DNA from 2 places in the Oscillibacter acetigenes genome. Region 1 is predicted to be linked to the other one. Evidence: riboswitches for the same ligand, from Rfam matches in the RefSeq annotation. Region 1 holds a riboswitch; the other holds the start of a gene.

Region 1 (7,179 bases):
CAGATTGAGCATTTTCCCTTTTCTGAAAAAGAGCAGGCCCATAACCACCATGTAGCCCTCCTTGAGCACCATAAGACCAAACAGGACCCACATCTGGGGATAGCGGAAGGCCAGACAAAGAGCCAATGCACCGTGTGTCAGTTTGTCCGCGATCGGGTCAAGCGCCTTGCCCAAATTTGTGATCATGTTGAACTTTCTTGCGATCATCCCATCAAACAGATCCGTGAGACTGGAGAGGAGGACAACACCTGCGGCCCAATGGTACGCTTCTTTTGCCAGATAGAGGTAACAGAATACCGGAATGAGGAGGAGCCGAAAATATCCCATCAGGTTCGGAATAGAGAATCTCTCTTTTGTGTTGAATGGCTTCATTGAGGTTCTTCTCCATCTCCTATATGCAGACAAGTCATGCGGAAGCAGAAGACTGGAAAAATTGCGACAACGCGTTTACAGCTTCGGCTTCGTCAGGGCCGTCTGCAGCGACCTGTACCTGCTGTCCCTGACGAAAGCCGAAGGAGACGACCCCGAGAAGACTTTTCGCATTGATGCTTCGCTCACCGGCGATTATGCGGATGGTGCTCTGAAAGACATTGACATGGCTTACAAACAGTGCGGCTGTATGTGTGGTGAAATCTTCCTCCAACTGCAATGAAAGGGTCCGCGTTGTCATGGGAATCGTCCTCCCAATGATAGATTTTCATTTATAAATGCTCGATCCAGGGGCTTCGGAACATGTGCGCTTATGATGCGCGATATTTGCGCTCTCCTTTGCACAGCCAGCCCTTTCTTCTCCAACTCCGAAATTCCCAGCGGGCCAGCAGCAGGCAGAGCAGGAACGCAAGAGCATCGGCTATCGGTGCGGCCAGAAGTGCGCCGTCCAGCCCGAAGGAGCGGGATAGCAGAAGCGCCAGAGGGATCAGGAAGCAGCCCTGCCGGGCCAGAGGAATCAGCAGGGACTTACCAGGCCGGCCGATCCCCTGGAAGAAGGAGGCTGAGGTCATGTGAAGGCCATACAGGAAAAAGGCCAGCATATAGAGCCGGAAGCAGTGCTGTGCGCAATCCAGATAGAGCGCATTGTCCGATACAAAGCAGCTTGCGATCTGCCGCGGGAACACCATGAAAATGAGAAACCACACCACTGAAATGCCTACTGCAATAAGAGAAGCTATATGGAATGTCTTTTGGACCCGCGCATAGTGGTTGGCGCCGAAATTATAGCCGTTGATGGGCTGGATGGCAGAGGACACCCCGACGAACATGGAGTGAGCGATCTGGTAGACCTTCATCATCATGCCGTAGACGGATAAGGCAATGTCACTGCCATAGACTGTGGCGGCTCCATAGGCCCGCATCAGATTGTTCAGGGTAATCTGCACCAGAGCGGAGAGCATCTGCGTAAGCAAGCTGGGGAAGCCCAGTGCCAGAATACGACAGGTCAGCTTCCGTGTAGGGCGCAGGTCCTCCCGCCGGATATGAACGGTTTTGAGGCGGCGCAGGTAGAGCAGGGCCAGGCATCCAGCAGCCACCTGCCCGATCACCGTGGCGATCCCGGCGCCCACAACGCCCATCTTCAGCGGAAAGATAAAGATAGGGTCCAGGATCAGGTTGATGACCGCCCCTGTCATCATGCACTTCATCATGTACTGCGGGGAGCCGTCCGCCCGGATAATGGCGGTGAAGGCGGGACAAAGGAGCTGGAACGGGATCCCCCATGCGATGGCGCGCATATTAGGACAGAGACTCTGCATAGGCAGTCGACGTCGCGCCGAAAAGGACTACGATCTGCGGGGCGAAGATGCCGCAGGCCAGAGCGGCCAGCAGACCGCTGGCCAAGATCAGGGTGAGGGCGTGACTGATGGTGCTGTCCGCCTCCCGCTGCTCTTTCCGACCCAGGCACAGACTGATATTGGCGGCACATCCGTCTCCCAGCATCAATGCCACAGCATTGACCAGAATGGTCAGCGGGAACGCGATATTAGTGGCTGCCATTCCTGTAATGCCCACGCCCTGTCCGACAAAGATCTGATCCACGATGTTATAGAGGTAGTTGACCATCAGTGTCAGTGAGGTGGGAACGGCGTATCGAACGATCAGTTTGGGTATGGGATCCGTTTCCAATGGGTTTGGCTGCAGGTTTGGCTCCATAGCAAGGCTCCTTCCGTATTCATACTGGACGCTTCCGAGGGAGAAGCCGCCGGAAATAAAAAATCCCGGCGCCATTTCCCTGACGCAGAGAGATGGCTGTACCGGGTGCTTAGAGTATACACTTTTGCTTGAGGAGGATGGGCATCCGGCACGGCACCAGAAAGCCTTCTTCTCCCCTCCAGACCGAACCTGTTGGCTCCGGAATTCCACCGGATTAGCTGATCGCTCGCGGACTGTTACCGCCAGTAGAGAAATATCTCGTTTCCGAAGAAAACTTACATACCTAAATGTATCATTAAATAAAAGAACCGTCAAGGAAAATGTCCTTCCCGCCGTATCAACTTCTGCGCTTTCTGATCGATATCCTGTGTCCCGTACAAGGCATTCCATTTTGGCTTTTCCTGTGGTAAAATATCAAAATCGACAAAATCACAGGAGGCAGGACAGGGATGAAAACGGGCTTGGTCTTGGAGGGCGGCGCCATGCGCGGAATGTTTACCGCAGGCGTTCTGGACTCCTGGATGGATGAACAGATATCCTTTGATGGAATCGTCGGTGTGTCGGCCGGTGCGCTGTTTGGGATCAATGCTCCCGCCGGTCAGAAGGGACGCGCCATACGGTATAATTTGAAGTATATCCGGGATAAGCGGTACATGGGGCTGCGCTCGCTGCTGACCACGGGCAATCTGATCAACGCCGACTTTGCCTTCTATGAGGTGTCCTCCAAGCTGGACGTATTTGATGAAGCGGCCTTTCAGAGATCGGGCGTTGACTTCTATGCCGCGGTCACCGATCTGCACACAGGCGCCCCGGAGTATATCCGGATCACAGAGCCGTTCCGTCAGATGGAGGTCCTGCGGGCCACCTCTGCCATGCCCTATGTCTCCCGGCCTGTGGAGTTGGATGGGAGGTTCTACCTGGATGGCGGGGTCAGCGACAGTATTCCAGTCCATTTCTGCAAGAGTCTGGGCTACGACAAGACCGTTCTCGTGCTCACACGTCCCTTGGAGTATCGGAAAGAGCGGCCCGCAGCATGGCTTCAGCGATTCAACCGCCTCTATTACCATCGCTATCCGGCCTTTGCGGAGAGTCTGAACCGGCGGTGGGAAGTCTATAACCGGCAGGTGGAGGAGATCATAGGGATGGAGCAGCGCGGGGGGCTCTTCGTGGTTCGGCCCAATGGCCCACTCCCAATCAGGCGTGTGGAAAAGGACCCCGCCAAGCTGCAGGCTGTTTATGACCTCGGGGCAGAGGCCGGCAGGGCGTCTCTCAGCGGACTGAAAGAGTATTTGCTGACGCATGAATGATGGTAGATGATATAGGAAATTGCGCATCCAGCAGGCAGGGGCTTGTATGGATGCGCAGTTTTTCTTTGTGCAGTATACAGCGTCCCTTGGTCCAGGTATCATGGTTGGCAAAACTGGCGGGATGGCATATATACTTTTTGAATAAAGAATTTCTGATACATATCGGACAAATTGACATTTTTTTCAAGTAACATTATAATGTTCATATATTCACTGCCACAAGAGGACGTGGTTAGAAGGGGTGAAGAATATGGATCAGGATCTGCCCTTATGGGTAGAGGGCTGCGCCGAAACATATATAATGTGGGTGTGAATGGAAGCAGACAGCTGCTGAAGATCTTGCCGGACAAAGGTATGCAGGTGCGGCCCTCTGGAGCAAACAAAGAAAAGGAGGGCATTTTTGATGGATCACAGCGTATTGACGATTTTGGATCTGGGAATCATTGCGGCATACCTTGTCATCATGGTCCTGGTGGGGGTCTATTCCGTCAGGCGGATCCAGAACACAAAGGATTATTATGTAGCGGGCCGGTCCTTTGGGCCGATGGTGCTGATGGCCACCGTCTGCGCGACGATCATCGGCGGCAGCGGTCTGATGGGCCGGGCAGGTGTGGCCTATACCGACGGCTTCAAGGCGGTCCTTACCGCAATTCCATACCTTCTGGGAATGTTCATTTTCTCCGGCATCGCCGGGAAGATCTCGGATATCGGGATGCAGTACGGGATCACCTCTATCCCGGAGCTGTTTGAACGGCGGTTTGGCCGGGCAGCCAAGATCACCCTCTCTGTGCTGATCGCGTTCGCCATGATGGGGACGGTGGCCTCCCAGGTCACCGCCACGGCCACGATCATCCGGATGCTGGGGGGAGAGTTCGGCCTCTCCTATGAGATGGGCGCGCTGATCGCAACAGTGGTCTTTATGGTCTACACAGCCACCTCCGGCCTGTTCGGCGTGGTATACACCGACGTGCTGCAATTTTATATGCTGATCGTCTTCGTGTATATCCTGATCCCGGTGGCGGCCCTGTTCAACGTGGGCGGCTTTGCGAACTTTGCGGCCAACCTGGACCCGGCGCTGGTGGAGCCGCATATTGACGGCAGCATTTTGGGAGACATCATCACCTATCTGGTTTTCACCATGGCAGGTGCGGAAATGTGGCAGCGCGCATTTGCCGCCAAGAGCCGAAGGGCGGCAAAGCGCGGGATGTTCCTGGGTACGGCCGTATACGGCGTGACCATTGTGCTGGTCTACTTCATGGGTGTTGTGGGCCGTCAGATCCTCGGCGGCGACATCCTGGCGCAGTATGGCTCGACGGACGCTGTCGTTCCGGCCCTGGCGATCCGGATCCTTCCCGCCGGTCTGACGGGACTTGCGTTGGCCGGTATGCTCTCGGTCATCATGTCCACGGCGGACAGCTATCTGCTGGTATCTGTGCAGACCTGCGTCCACGACATCGGAAAGACCATCCGTCCCCAAATGCCGGAGCGGACCGAGATCTCCCTCTCCCGCATCTTCTCCATTGTCCTGCCCCTGGGCGCGCTGGTGATCGCGTTGTACATCCACAATGCATACAACATCCTCATGTTCGCCTGGAGCTTCTATGCCGCATCGGCTGGGATTCCCGCATTTGCAGCGCTGTTCTGGAAGAAGGCAACCAAGACCGGCGTCATGGCCGGGTTGCTGGGCGGGTTTGTTGTCTGCGTTGGCTGGAAGCTGGCAGGCCAGCCCTTCGGCCTTGGGGCGGCGGTGCCGGGCACGGTTGCCTGCGGTATCGCACTGGTCGTTGTGAGCCTTGCGACTTATAAGCGCGCACCGTCCGTATTCCTGAAAGCTGAAAAGCAGAGCTGATAGGGAGCTGCTGCATCCCCATATCGGAAAGCAATGGAGTGAACATTATAAGAGCCAGCCGGAAATTTTGAAGATCCCCGGCTGGCTTTGTTTTGGCGTATTACTGATAGATAAAAAGTCTCCGATCAGACAGCAGACCTCGCCACTGCTGTCTTTGCCCCAATACCAATGGCACACACCGCTTTTTCAGATCGCGTCACCAATGCGGCGGTCAGCGCTCCGTCCTCAGAGCTTCCGACAGCGTATGGCAGTTCTTCATCTTCTGCATCCCAAAATCCTGTCCTGCACGCATCAACTACATGGCGGGACGGTGGCCTGCGCTTGTGCGCCTGGCCATGGACCATCTTTGCAACAACAAAGGTTACTGGATTTCTGCTGCGGAACCGGATGATGGCAAAGGCTGAGAAGTGATCCTGATTTGTCCGGAGCACAGCTTCAGCAGACCGATATCCTGCCGTGTGACGCGACATATCCCATGCGGATTTGTCAGCAGAGCGACATCTGCCTTCTCGCCATTCCAAGCCATTCTCAGAAAGGAAACTAATATCGTTCAGAAAGGCGAATTGCAGGAAGAAGTCATTGCAAAAATACAACAAGCACGCCCTGCGGAGCGATGGGGAGAAAGACCAAAACAAGGGAGGCACGCTTTTACAACCCGTATCCGTCATTGCGGGCCGCCCACCGCGCGGGACTTCTATACACCATGGTATAAAACAGTTCTGCGGGCTTTTACGCCGTCACAGGGCACAGCCGGGCAGAGATCATTTGTGCCAGTGCGGACCGCAGCAAGACCAATGGACCTGATCGCCTGGAAACGCGTGCTGGATGGGCGTACGATGAGCGGGTATTCCAACTGCATTGAGTATCTGATCGAGCGCCAGAGCACCTTCGCCATGTGGAAATTTGCCGCCTGTGTCAGTGAGCTTCTGGTTTTCCGCCGATAGGATATTTTGGGATAAGGGCGCGCCCCCAGACAAGCGGCCGTCGTCAAGGCAGACAAGGAGCATGATGCGTTCAACAAGACCCGGAAAATGGTCTCCGACTCTAACAAGGAAGTGCTCAGAATACTGGAGTCAGGAGATGGAAAATAACTTCATTATATAATTGGCTTTTTCGTGATCTTATGGTATGATACCCTTACGCTGTCCAGAGCATAATTTCTAGAATGAATCCCCCTCTGTAATGTGAGTGAATCACCGCAAAGTGGTACTGTTCGGCGCCGATGGGCGCTATCTTTTTGTCTGGGCGGATGTAGAAGCACGGATGAAGAAGAATTACAATATGCATTGTATGCCGATGGTTGTGCTGTTGAACCTCGGAGAGGATGCGCTGGTTGTCCGCCGCCAAGGATATGAAGGCGTGCCGCAAAATACGGGCCTGCCTGAATGGCTGACGGACGGAGAAAGGGGGCAAAGTGATGCGCACACTGATTAAACACGGACTGATTGTAGACCCGGCCAGTCATGTTCACTCCAAAAATAATCTGCTAGTGGAAGACGGGCGTATTCAGGGGCTGACTGCTGAAGAGCCGGAAGCTGATGTGATTTTGGATGCCGAAGGGATGGTGGTTTCACCTGGTTTTGTGGATATCCACATGCACGAGGATCCTTATGACCCAGAGGAGGGGCGACTGATTCCCAGCATTATGACCTCCATGCTTCGCATGGGAGTCACTACAGCGATTGGTGGAAACTGCGGTATCAATACGGTCTCGCCTCTGCGGTATTTAGAATTGATGGACCGTGATGGCGGCCCGATCAATATGGGACTACTAGCTGGCCATACCTTCCTGCGGGAGCAGGCCGGGCACCGGGACAAGTACAGTGCAATTCGGCCCGATGAACAACAACGGTTGTCAAGGCTGGTCAAAGAGGCTCT
Region 2 (7,179 bases), on a different contig from region 1:
AGCCGGTCCAGATGGGCCATATCCCCCCTCAGCAGCCGGACGAAGAAGCGGTGGAGCACCTGCTCGTTGGACAGTGCCTCTTCCTCCGGCACCAGCAGGGCCGCCTGGGCGGCGTCCTCCGCTGCGTCGTCCTCACAGAAGACGAACAGGTCCTCCCGGTCCAGATACAGCAGCATCTGGGATGCTGCCGTCCGCTCGCTGCGCACGTCGTACCAGTCAAAGGCGATCAGATCGAAGTCCTCAAAGCCCTCAAACGCTTCGATCTGCCCCTCGTGGATGTAGTCCAGCACCTTGGCGTCCATATAGGGCTCCATCTCCCGGATGCGGGACATGGGCAGTACCTTTCGCATGGCGGTCTCTCTCCTCTCGGTCTCTCACAGGTTTTCCAGGCCGGCGTCCTTGGGCGGCAGGCCGTCATAGAGCCCGGCGCACTTCCACAGTGCCGCGAGAAACCAGATGATGCCCACCAGCAGGGCAATCAGGGCCATCAGTGCCAAAGCGTCCAGCAGCAGGCCGCCCAGCGTTCCGGCAATCTGTGCCGCCAACAGGACAAACCAGGCGGTCCGTGCCGAAGTGCCGTTCAGATCTGTCCCATAATGGGTCTCCATCTCCAAAATGGCCTGGATCACGCTCCAGGAAATATACAGGGCGACCGCCAGAGCAGCCAGCTCCAGGAGCGTACTCAGCCAGTTTGCGCCGGTCACGCCCAGCAAGTCTCCCACCCACAGGATACCTGTGTATATGGCCACAGCCACAGCAAAGGGGCGGAGTTTCCCGAATCGACCGCTCTCTCCCAACAATTCCCCTGCTGCCCGATAGAGTAAGATATAACCCGCAAAGGTCGGCAGCAGATTCAGTGTATGTCCGTTGATTGTCACATAAAAATTGATAAAGATCAAGAAGAACCCCCAAAAGATTCCCTTCACTGCATTTCCTCCTCCCGCTTCTTTTGTACATGCCTTTTTCCGAAATACAGCACCAGCACCCCCGCCGCGATCTTCACGGCGGCGTACAGGGCCGGGAACAGCAGCACACCTGCCGGGAACACGTCAAGCAGATTCACTCCGCCCATCTCCGCCATATCCCAGCCGATCAGACCCGTGAATCCGCCCAGCATCCCCCGGTACGCCAGATAAAACAGCGCCAGCTGCACCAGATCCAATACGCCCCAGGCGATCAGCACCCATCCCAGCAGGTACCACTTCCGCTTGCTAAAGGCCAAAAAACGCTCCACCCAGTCCTTCCGTTCCTGGGGCGGCGGCTGCTTCTCCTCCGGCTTCGTCTGCTCCAGCTGGAGGCGGAGCAGATAGTCTGTTGTCACACCGAAAATATCCGCCAGGGCCACCACTTTGTCCGTCTCCGGCATGGTCTCGTCCCGTTCCCAGCGGCTGACGGCCTGCCGGCTCACCTGCAGGCGCTCGGCCAGCGCGTCCTGGCTCATGCCGGCTCTCTGCCGGAGGGATTGCAGCTTCTCTCCGAATGTCATAGGCATTCTCCCTTCTCTTGGATGCCTTCAGCTTATCAGGCCGCCCGGTTGCATACCAGCAACCAAGCATGGAAGTTCCGCAATCTCAGATTGCCTTCCTCTCCAACATACCACAACAGGGCTCCCCGCGCAACGGCTCCGGCCCATATTGCAAGAAAAAACCAAGGCACCGGACGTCTCCGCATCCAAGCGCCCCGGCCTATCGGGCGGGCTCCAGCACAATGGGCAGGTCCACGATCTCCAGCCCCCGGCGCATGGCGTACTCCACCGTGTACCGGGTTCCGCCGGGAGACCCGTCAAAGGCGGCGATCAGCAGCGCGGCGTGGTCCACCATATACCGGTCCCGCCGCTGCATACAGGCGGGGGTGTAGCAGGCGGACACCAGGGTCTCAAAGTCACAGGCAGCCACCAGCCGCTCATACCGCCGCCGCTGGTCCGGCGGCCAGGCATCCGCCTGGGAGGGACATGGGACGGCCGCCTCCACCGTCACGTCCGGGTGCGTCTGGCGCAGGCGGAGGACGCACTCGCAGAAATACAGGTCACAGCCCAGGGCCATGCCGCAGAGAAAGTGACGGAATCCCTCCTGATAGGCCGCCTCCACCGCGTCTGCGATGCGGGCCTTGAGCGACACGCAGCGCAGGTCCTCCTCGTTATACCGCCATGGCAGCTTACCGGGCCGGTGCCCGGTAAAGCAGCAGGCCGCCTGCCGCCCCCGCATGGTCTCCGCCTCCCTCCTTCTGGTCTTTGATTCAGTATAGAACATCCGTTCTTGTTTGTAAAGACCCACGGGAAATTTGCCGTTTTTTCATTTAGGGACTTGCAATTTCTTCCGCGCTGTCATATACTATGGCCAGAAAGCAACTGAATACTTTGTCTTCAGGGCGGGGTGAAATTCCCCACTGGCGGTACAGTCCGCGACCGCCTGCGCGTATGCACAGGCGCTGACTCGGTGAAACTCCGGGACCAACAGTTACAGTCTGGATGGAAGAAGATGAGTGCGGCGTGGCCGCGCGTTTGTTCGCGCTCCTGCGTTGCGTGGATCACCTTGGAGAAGCCAAAGCGTCCAGGGTGTTTTCAAGCAACGAAAAGGAGTGTATTTTTATGTCCGAACCCAATGCCAACGCCATCAAGAACCCCTCCCGGCCCGCAACAAACGTCCGAACCATCACCTCCCTGGCCATGCTGGCGGCCATCGCCTATGTGGTGATGCTCCTCAGCAAGATGCTGCCACAGGTGTCCGGCTTCCTGCAGATGGACCTGAAGGACACGGTCATCTGCATCGGCGCCTTCCTCTTCGGACCTCTGTCCGCCGCCGTCATCTCCATCGTGGTGGCCGTGGTGGAGATGTTCACCGTCAGCGACACCGGCCCCATCGGCTGCATCATGAATGTGCTGGCTACCTGCGCCTTCTGCTGCACCGCCGCCTTCGTCTACAAGAAGTTCCACACCCGCAAGGGCGCCGTCATCGGTCTGGCCCTGGGCACTGTTTGCCTCACCGTGGTGATGCTGCTGTGGAACTATCTCATCACGCCCATCTACATGGGAATGGATCGCGAGGAAATCGTGGTCCCCATGCTGATCCCGGTGTTCCTGCCCTTCAACCTGGTGAAGGGCGGCCTGAACATGGCGCTGATCCTGCTGCTCTACAAGCCGGTGGTCACCGCCCTGCGGAAGGCCCGGCTGGTACCGGAGTCCCATGCGCCTGTCGAGGGCAAGGGCAAGCTGAGCGCCGGGTTCCTCCTGTTCTCCCTGGCCCTGCTGGCAACCTTTGTGGTGCTGGCCCTGGTGCTGATGGGGATTCTGTAAATCTGAACACCACAGGCGCGGGGGCGGATACCGTCCCCGCGCCTTTTACTGCGGCCCATATCCGTCCCTCCGCCTCCCTGCGCCGGTATGTCAAAACCTTCCCATCCCTTCTCCCTTTTCAGGAACGAACAGATGTGCTATAATAGAAGTGAGAAAGGAGGCGGGGCCATGGACCGCATCATCCTGCACTGCGATCTGAACAGCTTTTACGCCTCCGTGGAGCTGCGGAGCCGACCAGACCTGCAGAACGTGCCCGTGGCGGTCTGCGGAGATCCCACCTCCCGCCACGGCATCATCCTGGCCAAGAATGAACCGGCGAAAAAATTCGGCGTCCAGACGGCGGAAACCATCTGGCAGGCCAAGAAAAAGTGCCCGGAGCTGGTGCTGCTGCCACCCCACCACAAACTGTACCGGCAGGTCTCCAAAGAGGTCAACACCATCTACGAGCAGTACACGGACCTGGTGGAGCCCTTCGGCATCGATGAGAGCTGGCTGGACGTCACCCATACCCTCCACCTCTTCGGCGGTGATGCCAAGGCCCTGGCAGACCATCTGCGGCAACGGATGAAGCAGGAGATGGGACTGACCCTCTCAGTGGGGGTCTCCTTCAACAAGGTGTTTGCCAAGCTGGGCAGCGACTACCGGAAACCCGACGCCACCACTGTCGTCTCCCGGGAGAACTGGCAGAGGCTGGTCTGGCCTCTGCCGGTGGGGGCGCTGCTGTACGTGGGGGGCGCCGCCCGGAAGATTTTGGCCCAGTTCGGCGTGAAGACCATCGGAGAGTTGGCGGCCTGCAAGCGGGATGCCCTGGAGACCCTGATGGGCAAAATGGGCGTCCAGCTCCACGACTATGCCAACGGGCTGGACACCGATCCAGTCCGCTCCCGGTACGAGCCGGAGATGGTGAAGTCCGTTGGCAACGGCACTACCTTCCCGAAAAACCTCACCACCGCAGAGCAGGTGCGGGGCGGCGTCGCCGTGCTGGCGGACTCCGTGGCCACCCGACTGCGGCACAGCGGGCTGTATGCCGGCGGCGTCCAGGTGACGGTGCGGGATCCCCAGTTCCATGACCGCTCCCGTCAGATGCAGCTCTCCGCCCCCACCCACCTGATCCGGGAGCTGACGGCGGCGGCCATGGACCTGACCGGCCAGCTGTGGAAACCCCCGGCTCCCGTGCGGGCCCTGACTGTTACCGCCATCCATCTGGTTCGGTCGGAGGACGCCTATGAACAGGTAGACCTGTTCACAGCTGGGGCGGCGCCCAAAAAAGAAAAACAGGAAAAGCTGGAGGCGGCTATGGACCGCCTCCGTGGAAAGTTCGGGACCGACGTCATCTCCTACGGCGCGGCCCGTCCAGAGAAAGAGGAGGATCCCCTGCCATGACAATAGACGAGGAAAAACAGCAGCTCCGGGCTACGATCCGGCGCCTCAGCGCCCAGCTCCCCTTCCGGTACCGGGAAGCGGCGGACCGGGCCATCGCCCGCCATCTCCTGGCTCTTCCAGAGTATCGCAGTGCCGGAGCGGTGTTCTGCTTCGTCTCCGCCGGGCGGGAGATCGACACCCGTCCCATCCTGGAGCAGACTCTGGCAGACGGCAAGATGCTGTGCGTCCCTCTGTGTGTGGCGGATGGCATCATGGAGCTGCGGGCCATCCGCGACCTGAAGGAGCTCTTCCCCGGCGCCTACGGCATTCTGGAGCCTCCGGCAGACAGCCCTGCCCTCTCCCCGGACCAGATCGACCTGGCGGTGATCCCCTGTGTCACCTGCAGCCGGGAGGGCCGCCGTCTGGGGCGGGGCGGCGGCTATTACGACCGCTTCCTGGCCCACTACCGGGGCGCGGCGGTTCTGCTGTGCCGGGAGCGGCTGCTGCGCCAGGAGATCCCCTTCGGCGTCCACGACTATCCCATCCCCTGGGTGCTGACAGAAGCCGGACTTTTTGAGGACGGCACGCCATCCCGGCTGGAATGACTGGGAAAAGGTCCGCCTCCCACAAAATCGTCAAAATATTCCCACTATCTCTACAACATTTTGTGGGGGTATTACCTCTTGTTCCCTTGACAGGTCCCTGGAACTCTGATAAGCTGGAAAAGGCTTATATTTTCCGGAAGACCGGATCACACGAAGGAGGACCCCTGCAATGATCCAGGACATCATGGACTTTCTCTCCCAGGCCGACCCCGAGGTGGGGGCATCTATTCAGAAGGAATTCGACCGGGAGCAGCACAACATTGAGCTGATCGCCTCCGAGAACATCGTCAGCAAGGCCGTCCTGCTGGCCATGGGCACTTGTCTCACCAATAAGTATGCGGAGGGCTATCCTGGAAAGCGGTATTACGGAGGCTGCTATGCCGTGGACGTGACGGAGGAGCTGGCGCGGCAGAGGGCCTGTCAGCTGTTCGACTGTGCGCACGCCAATGTCCAGCCCCACTCCGGCGCCAACGCCAATCTGGCGGCGTTCTTTGCCCTGCTGCAGCCCGGTGACACAGTGCTCAGTATGAATCTGGCCCATGGCGGCCATCTGAGCCACGGCAGCCCGGTGAACATCTCCGGCAAATATTTCCGCATCGTTCCCTATGGCGTGTCTGACGACACAGAGACCATCGACTACGAGCAGGTGATGGCCATCGCCAAGGAGTGCCGCCCCAAGCTGATCCTGGCAGGGGCCAGCGCCTATCCCCGCACCCTGGACTTTGCCAAGTTCCGGGAGATCGCCGACGCAGTGGGCGCCCGGCTGATGGTGGACATGGCCCACATTGCGGGTCTGGTGGCCGCCGGTGTTCATCCCTCCCCCATCCCCTACGCCGATGTGGTGACCACCACCACCCACAAGACATTGCGGGGTCCCCGGGGCGGCATGATCCTGTGCAATGACGACGACCTGTACAAAAAGATCAACTCCGCCGTGTTCCCCGGCACACAGGGCGGTCCGCTGGAGCATATCATCGCCGCCAAGGCCGTGTGCTTGGGCGAGGCGCTGAAGCCGGAGTTCCGGGCCTATGGGCGGCAGGTGGCTGCCAACGCCGGGGTTCTGGCGGAAAAGCTGATCGAGCAGGGCTTCCGGCTGGTCTCCGGCGGCACGGACAACCATCTGATTCTGGTGGACACCCGGCACTTTGGCCTCACCGGCAAGGAGTATGAGCACCGGCTGGATGAGGTAGGCATCACGGTGAACAAGAACACCATCCCCAACGACCCGGAGAAGCCCTTCGTCACCAGCGGTATCCGGGTGGGCACTCCCGCCGTCACTACCCGGGGCTTCCGGGAGCCGGAGATGGCGGAGATCGCCCGGTGGATGGGCCTCATGGCAAAAGAGGACTATGCGGACCATGCGGAGCAGGTCCGTGCGGAAGTGGCGGAGCTGTGCAAGCGGTTCCCGCTGTATCAGGAGTGAACGAACAAGGCCCGGAGAGTGCTGGCTCTCCGGGCCTTTTGCAGTTATGCCGCCGGGAATTCGTACCATTGTCCGTTCAACTCCAAGCCGGTTACGCTGTCCGGGTCCAGCAGCCGGGGCGACAGCAGGGACAGGTGGCAGAGCGGTGCTCTCTGCTCCGACGCCTCCACGAATTCTATGTGGATGGCATGGGTGCCTCTCTGGATCCGCTGGGTCAAAGCATCCTCCATCTCCAGGGCCCTGCCGTCAGTAAAATAAAGTGTCAGCACCTGCTTTGCGAGAAAGTCCTCCTCCCAGGTGACAGCGGACTGGGACTCTTCCAGCCATAGGTCATAAGAGGTCTCTTCCACAGGAAACCAGACTTCCGCCCGCAGGGGCGTCACCACCGCCCGGGTGCCGTCCGGCCAACTGACCTCCCGAACAGGGATCGTGTCATTCATCCGGACATGGAATGCATAGATCTCAATGGGGTGCATCACGCCAGTGTCCCGGTCGTT

Evidence for each region. A riboswitch is a leader RNA that binds a small molecule or an ion and turns the genes downstream of it on or off. The one in region 1 is predicted to bind FMN.
Region 2: another riboswitch for FMN. It lies ahead of OCV80_RS06705 (ECF transporter S component); the one in region 1 lies ahead of OCV80_RS05580 (MATE family efflux transporter).

Annotation. Positions count from the first base shown of each region.
Region 1 is NZ_JAOQKG010000002.1:338,142-345,320, forward strand. Features, by position in the region: gene OCV80_RS05565 (CDP-alcohol phosphatidyltransferase family protein) at 1-372, opposite strand, end outside; gene OCV80_RS05570 (HPr family phosphocarrier protein) at 407-670, opposite strand; gene OCV80_RS05575 (MATE family efflux transporter) at 741-1,727, opposite strand; gene OCV80_RS05580 (MATE family efflux transporter) at 1,729-2,145, opposite strand; FMN riboswitch at 2,308-2,421, opposite strand; gene OCV80_RS05585 (patatin-like phospholipase family protein) at 2,595-3,452, shown strand; gene OCV80_RS05590 (sodium:solute symporter family protein) at 3,856-5,301, shown strand; gene OCV80_RS05595 (hypothetical protein) at 5,427-5,894, opposite strand; gene OCV80_RS05600 (hypothetical protein) at 6,069-6,245, shown strand; gene OCV80_RS05605 (hypothetical protein) at 6,565-6,735, shown strand; gene OCV80_RS05610 (N-acyl-D-amino-acid deacylase family protein) at 6,719-7,179, shown strand, end outside.
Region 2 is NZ_JAOQKG010000003.1:3,099-10,277, reverse strand. Features, by position in the region: gene OCV80_RS06725 (magnesium transporter CorA family protein) at 1-350, opposite strand, end outside; gene OCV80_RS06720 (hypothetical protein) at 375-926, opposite strand; gene OCV80_RS06715 (helix-turn-helix domain-containing protein) at 923-1,486, opposite strand; gene OCV80_RS06710 (SLOG family protein) at 1,686-2,204, opposite strand; FMN riboswitch at 2,355-2,483, shown strand; gene OCV80_RS06705 (ECF transporter S component) at 2,588-3,292, shown strand; gene dinB (DNA polymerase IV) at 3,461-4,675, shown strand; gene OCV80_RS06695 (5-formyltetrahydrofolate cyclo-ligase) at 4,672-5,259, shown strand; gene glyA (serine hydroxymethyltransferase) at 5,429-6,682, shown strand; gene OCV80_RS06685 (hypothetical protein) at 6,727-7,179, opposite strand, start outside.